2 regions of the Thermobifida fusca YX genome follow, and region 2 is predicted to be linked to the other one. Evidence: riboswitches for the same ligand, from Rfam matches in the RefSeq annotation. Region 2 holds a riboswitch; the other holds the start of a gene.
The links. Region 2 has a riboswitch for cobalamin ahead of TFU_RS01550 (VWA domain-containing protein). Riboswitches for the same ligand answer to the same signal wherever they lie in the genome.

Region 1: linked by a shared signal. The riboswitch ahead of TFU_RS03280 (ABC transporter substrate-binding protein) and the one ahead of TFU_RS01550 (VWA domain-containing protein) in region 2 are both predicted to bind cobalamin.

Annotation. Positions count from the first base shown of each region.
Region 1 covers NC_007333.1:758,662-762,068, forward strand. The annotation lists gene smc (chromosome segregation protein SMC) at 1-1,679, shown strand, start outside; cobalamin riboswitch at 1,822-1,962, shown strand; gene TFU_RS03280 (ABC transporter substrate-binding protein) at 2,039-2,965, shown strand; gene TFU_RS03285 (FecCD family ABC transporter permease) at 3,007-3,407, shown strand, end outside.
Region 2 covers NC_007333.1:350,321-353,727, forward strand. The annotation lists gene TFU_RS01550 (VWA domain-containing protein) at 1-1,698, opposite strand, end outside; cobalamin riboswitch at 1,735-1,930, opposite strand; gene TFU_RS01555 (bifunctional cobalt-precorrin-7 (C(5))-methyltransferase/cobalt-precorrin-6B (C(15))-methyltransferase) at 2,004-3,221, shown strand; gene TFU_RS01560 (cobalt-precorrin-4/precorrin-4 C(11)-methyltransferase) at 3,218-3,407, shown strand, end outside.

The sequences.
Region 1 (3,407 bases), 410 kb from region 2:
TCATCGCGGAACGTCCCGCCCTGCGCGCTGTCACCCCGGAAGGGGACGTGTTCACTTCCGCGTTTGTGCACGGCGGCGCCGCCACCGGGCCCAGTCAACTGGAAGTGCGCGCTGCCATCGACGAAACAGCCAGCCAGTTGGCCGCGGCCGAGGAGGTCTGCAAGCGGATCACCGAGGACCTCGGTGACGCCCAGCTCGAACGGGAGCGGGCGGCGGCAGCCGTGGACGCGATCACCGCCCGCCGCCGGGAGGCGGACCGGCGCCGCAGCGAGATTGCGCAGCGCGTGGGCCGTCTCGGCGCTCAAGTCCGCTCAGCCACCCAGGAAGCCGAACGGTACACCGCTGCCGTGGAGAAGGCCGTCCGTGAACGCGAAGCCACCCGGGCAGCCCTTGCGGAACTCGAGGAACGGGTCGCCCAGGCGGAGAGCGAACCCGTGGACGAAAGCGAGCCGGACACGGCCCGCCGTGACCAGTGGGCCGCGGAAGCCGCTCGGCTGCGGTCCGTGGAAATGGAGGCGCGCCTGGCCGTGCGCACCGCTGAAGAGCGGGTCCGCGCGATCACTGGGCGGGCAGAAGGGCTCCTGCGGGCCGCAGCCGCGGAACGCCGGGCCCGGGAGGAGGCGGCCCGTCGCCGACAGCGCCGCGCCGCCCAAGCCAAGGTCGCCCAGGCGGTCGCGGAAGGCGCCTCCCAGGCGCTGGCACGGATCACCGTCTCCCTCGCCGAAGCCGACGGGGAGCGTCGGCTCGCCGAGGAGCAGCGCGACGCCCGGGAAGCCGAACTCAAAACGGTTCGGGTGCGGATCCGGGAACTTTCCACGGAACTGGAGAAGCTGCGCTCCGCCGTGCACAGCGGGGAGATGGCCCGCGCCGAGCGCCGCCTGCGGCTGGAACAGTTGGAGACGCGCGCCCGTGAAGAGTGGGGCATGGAAGTGGAGACGCTCGTGGCCGAGTACGGCCCGCACGTGCCCGTGCCCCCGCCCCCCGGCACCCCGGAGGACGAGGCTGTCCCGGTGCCGTATGTGCGCGCAGTGCAGGAGAAGCGCGCGAAGACCGCGGAACGCCAGCTCAACCAGCTCGGCAAGATCAACCCGCTGGCGTTGGAAGAGTTCGCTGCCCTGGAGGAGCGGCACAACTTCCTCAACGCCCAGTTGGAGGACTTGAAGAAGACCCGCCGCGACCTGATGACCGTGGTCAAAGAGGTCGACGACCGGGTTCAGGAGATCTTCTCCGCCGCCTACGCCGACGTGGCACGGGAGTTCTCCCGCGTCTTCGCGCGCCTCTTCCCCGGAGGGGAGGGGCGGCTCGTCCTCACCGACCCCGACGACATGCTCACCACCGGGGTCGAAGTGGAGGCCCGCCCGCCCGGGAAGAAGGTGAAGCGCCTCTCCCTGCTCTCCGGTGGGGAGCGGTCACTGACCGCGGTCGCTTTCCTCGTCGCGATCTTCAAAGCCCGGCCGTCCCCGTTCTACGTGATGGACGAGGTGGAGGCCGCGCTGGACGACATCAACCTGCAGCGGCTGCTCGTGGTCTTCGAAGAGCTGCGGGCCACGTCCCAGCTCATCGTCATCACCCACCAGAAGCGCACCATGGAGATCGCTGACGCCCTGTACGGCGTGACGATGCAGGGCGACGGGATCTCCCAGGTGATCAGCCAGAAGCTGGAGCGGAAAGCGAGCTGACCTGGCCTGCATTGCTTCGGGGCGACAGCGAGGAGACCACGGCAGACCCCAGGGGAAAGCCCTTTTTGCCCTTTTGGTCCACCCTTCCTGGCGGACAAGATCAGCGGCGGCCTAAGATGGCCTGGTCGCGTCGTACTACGGCGGAAACGCACAGGTACGAGGCGATGGCACCACGTAAGCGAAGTCCGGTCTGAAACCGGCGCTGTCCCCGCAACTGTGACACTCCGCTCCCGCCCCGGCGGGAACGGAGTGGAGCCAGGTCGCCTTGCGTGGTCGCCGACGTTCACTGTTCTCGTGGGAAGAGCGGTCCGTCATTGCTGCGGGCTCTATTCCCCTGACGTGTGCCTAAGGAGCCCCAAGTGCGTGTTGCACGTCGCTTCACCGCGCTGTCGCTTCCTCTCCTGCTTGCCCTCGCCGCCTGCGGCTCCCCCGCTGAAGAACCCGCCGCGGACCAGTCGTCCAGCACAGGAGAGTTCCCCGTGACCGTCGCCGACGCGCGCGGTGACGTCACCATCGAAGAAAAGCCCACCCGCATCATCTCGCTGTCCCCGTCCCTGACCGAGATCCTGTTCGAGGTGGGAGCCGGCGACCAGGTCGTCGCCGTCGACGAATACTCCAACTACCCGCCGGAAGCCCCCACCACCGACCTGTCCGGGTTCACCCCCAACGTGGAGGCGATCGCCGACTACGAACCCGATTTGGTGGTGCTCTCCGACGACAGCAGCGACATCACCGAACAGTTGGAGAAGCTCCACATCCCGGTCCTGCTGCTGCCCGCCGCCGAGAAACTGGAAGACACCTTCGCCCAGATGGAACTGCTGGGCGAAGCCACCGGCAACGCCGACGAAGGCATCGACGCAGCCGAAGAACTGCGGGAACGCATGGACGCCATCGTCGCGGAGGTCGTCGACGACGGCGCAGCCGGGCTGAGCTACTACCACGAGATCGACGCCCAACTGTACTCGGTGACCTCCGACACCTTCATCGGGCAGATCTACGACCTGTTCGGCCTGGTCAACATCGCCGACGAAGCAGAAGACCCCGCGGGCGGCTACCCGCAACTGTCCGCGGAGTTCATCGTCGAACAAGACCCCGACCTCATCTTCGTCTCCTACCCGGGCGGCGTGGACGACGTCCTGGGCCGTCCCGCGTTCGCCACGGTGACCGCGGTGCAGCAGAAGAACGTGGTCGAAGTGGACGCCGACATCTCCTCCCGGTGGGGGCCGCGGGTCGCCGACTTCGTCGAGGAAGTGGCTGAGGCCATCGAAACGGCGCGCAGCGAATGATCAGTGAGCCCTTCCGAGCTGGCCCCCAGGCAGGGCTTCGGATGGGCGTCGGACGCCGGGACCTACTCGGCCCGCTCTGGCTCGGGGTGGGGCTGGTCGCCCTGTGCAGCGCGATGGTCCTGGGGATCAGCGCGGGCGCGGCCTCCCTCACCCCGGCCGAGATCGTCCGGGAGTTCCTGAGCCGCATCCCGTTCCTCGACGTGGAGTCCACGCTCAACGACCGGCAGCGGGCCGTGCTCGACCAACTGCGGGTGCCCCGGGTCGTCCTCGGTGCCCTGGTGGGCGGGCTGCTGGCCAGCGCCGGCGCCGCCTATCAGGGAGTGTTCCGTAACCCGCTGGCCGACCCCTACCTGCTGGGCGCGGCCAGCGGGGCCGGGCTAGGCGCGACCCTGGTCATCGTGGGCGGCGGATTCCTGCCGAGCGGGCCGCAGCTCATCCCGGT
Region 2 (3,407 bases):
GCCCTCAGCTAGTGGGGTACGGCCTCCGGCAGGCAACTCCCGCAAGCGGGCTGCTGCTACGTCCACTGATCCGGTGGGTGGAAGTGTGAGCGTAGCCTCATGGTTTCGGAACGTGATCAACCCCACTCGGTCCCGTCTGCGGTAGGCGTCCAGCAGCAGTGCGAGAACAGCTGTCTTCACCTGGGACATGCGCCGCCGGGCAGCCATAGAACCGGAAGCGTCCACGCAGAGCAGCACCAGGTTGGATTCCTTGCCTTCACAGAGGGACCTGCGTAGATCACTGAGGGCAATAGAAAGCCGTGTGGTGTCCGGGGAAGAACGAGATGTCGCGTGCCGCAGCGCGGCTGTCCGAACCGTGGCGGCCAAGTGGATCGGCCCAGTTCCCCGGCCCGCGGGAACGTCGCCGACGGTGCGCCCCGATGTTGTGATAGCTCGTGAACGGCGGCCTAGCGTGCCTTTCCCCGTGCCAGCGACCGTGAAAAGCCGAGGGCGGTACGGTTCCTCGGGTGCTGTGACCGACACCGGGGCCGGAGCATCCGGCCGGGGATCGTCGTTGGACGAGGTGGGGGATCCGAGGCCGCTGGCGGGAGGGTCAGGAGTGGAGCCGGCGGTGGGCGGCGGAGTATCAGAACCGCTGTCCGATGGTGGACCGCCTGGCCCTCCGGAACCGTCCGGCCCAGGGTCCGGATCGTGATCTTCGCCGAGGATCTCGTCCAGCAGGCCCTCATCCATGCCGGGACTGTCGAAGGGGGTCCGCCTCCGTCGGTGCGGTAAGGCAAGGCGGGCGGCAGCGCGCACATCGGCTCGGGTGACGTCGGTGCGGCCACACCACGCGGCGTGGGCCACCGCGGCCCGGGCACACACTAGGTCGGCACGCATACCGTCCACATCGAACGCGGCGCACACCTCGGCGATAGCCAACAGTGCCTCCTGGCCGAGCACCACCTTGGGCAGCCGGAGACGTGCGTCCGCGATACGTTCCGCCAGTTGCTGCTCGGCAGTGGCGTAGGCGGAGGTGAAACCGGCGGGGTCGGCGTCGAAGGCGAGACGTCGACGGATGATCTCCGCCCGCACGGCCGGATCGCGGGGTGCTGCAACCTCCACGGACAAGCCAAACCGGTCCAACAGCTGGGGCCGTAGCTCCCCTTCCTCCGGGTTCATCGTTCCCACAAGGGTGAACCGGGCGGCGTGGCTGAGCGAGACACCGTCACGTTCCACGGTGGCCCGCCCCATCGCTGCCGCATCGAGGAGCAGGTCCACCAGGTGGTCGTGGAGTAGGTTGACTTCGTCGACGTAGAGGATGCCGCGGTTGGCACGGGCCAACAGTCCGGGCTCGTATTCGACACCGCTGCCCGACAGGGCTTTTTCCAGGTGTAGGGAGCCCACGACCCGGTCCTCGCCCGCGCCTACAGGAAGCTCCACGAGACGCACTGGGCGGGTCGCGGAAGCAACTGAAGGGGGATGCGGTCCGTCTGGACAGTCAGGGTCGGGGGCGGCAGGGTCGCAGGAAAACCGGCAGTCGGTGACTACGGTGATCGGGGGCAGCAGAGCTGCCTGCGCGCGTACCGCGGTTGATTTTGCGGTTCCCTTCTCGCCGCGGATAAGGACGCCCCCGATGTCAGGGCTGATACCGGTCAGAATGAGGGCCAGCACCAGGTCGTCCGAACCGACGATGGCGCTGAACGGATAGACGTGCACACGCTCCTCCACAGGCTCCCGCTGGGGGATCGGCAAAAACGGCAGCCATGCCGAGGCCGGTCTTCGGACTTCCTGATCAACACCGTCCGATCGCCTTCCCAGACTGCCGTCCAGTGGCTGCGCGATGCGCGTGATCGGCGGCTCCCAGGTCACCGCAGCGGGCCTGTGCCGGATTCGCACCGGCTTCCCGATTATCCCCGTGGATTGGGGCACCTCGGCGGTTCCGCCGTCGCCGAGTCTAGCCAGCGGCGGTCCGGGTGCCCAGAGCGCTGGGAGACTTCCCCGATCCGTTAAGGTGGCCCGCCATGAAGACACCGGTCACTGTCGTCGGCATAGGCGCTGATGGCTGGGAAGGGTTGCCGCCGGCGTCCCGCGACGCTATCCGCGAAGCCCAGGTACTCCTCGGCGGTACTCGACATTTGGCTTTGGTGCCCGACACGGGAGCGGTACGCGAACCGTGGCCGTCCCCGTTGCTGAGCGGTCTTCCAATGCTCCTGGACCGGTACCGTGACCGCCGTGTCGTCGTGCTGGCTTCCGGGGACCCCCTCCTGTCGGGGATCGGCACCACCCTGGTGCGACTGCTCGGCGCAGACCGGGTGCGGGTGCTGCCCGCGGTGAGCTCGGTCGCCCTGGCCCGGGCACGGATGGGGTGGAGCGCGGAGTCTGTGGATGTGGTGACGCTCGTGGGACGCGACGTCGACGCGGTGCGCCGCTACCTCACCCCCGGGCGGCGGCTGGTGGTGCTCTCCTCGGATGGGACGACGCCTGCCGCGGTCGCAGCCCGGCTGGTCGAACACGGCCTTGGCGATAGCCGCATGACGGTCCTGTCCGACCTGGGGAGCAGCAGAGAGGAACGGATCGAAGCCACCGCGGCCGAGTGGCGGGGCCGGGACGCGCCGCCGTTGAACGTGGTGTGCGTGGCGGTCACCGGAAACGGTGGGTACCCGCTTACCCCCGGGCTGCCGGATGAGGCGTTCGACCACGACGGGCAGCTCACCAAACGAGAGATACGGATTGCCGCGGTCTGTGCGCTCCGCCCCCAACCCCAGGCCCTGCTGTGGGATGTGGGAGCGGGAGCAGGGTCGGTGGCCGTGGAATGGCTGCGCGCCGACCCGCGGTGCCGGGCTGTTGCGATTGAGCGGCACCCCGAACGGGTGCACCGGATCACGCGTAACGCTGCCCGGCTTGGTGTGCCCTCCCTGCGCGTGGTCCACGGTAGTGCGCCTGACGCGCTGAGCGGACTGGAGCCACCCGATGCGGTGTTCGTCGGTGGTGGGGCTACCGACCCGTCCGTGCTGGACCGGTGCTGGGCGGCCCTGCGGCCCGGGGGCCGCATCGTAGTGCACGCCGTGACTTTGGAGACGGAAGCAGTCTTGGTGGAACGGTGGCGGCGCCACGGCGGAGAGTTGACACGCCTCTCGGTGGAACGGGCTGCCCCCCTGGGGTCGTTCACGGGATGGCGTCCGGCCCGTCCGGTTGTCCAGTGGGCCGCGACCAAAACAGATCAGGGAAGAGAGACATGACGGTTCATTTCGTGGGTGCTGGCCCCGGCGCAGCTGACCTGCTGACGCTACGCGCGGTCGAACTGCTGCGCACCACTCCTGTCTGCTTGTATGCGGGTACCTATATCGACGCTGAGATCCTGGCCCACTGCCCTGACGACGCGGAACTAGTGGACACCCAGCACCTCGACCTGGACCAGATCATCG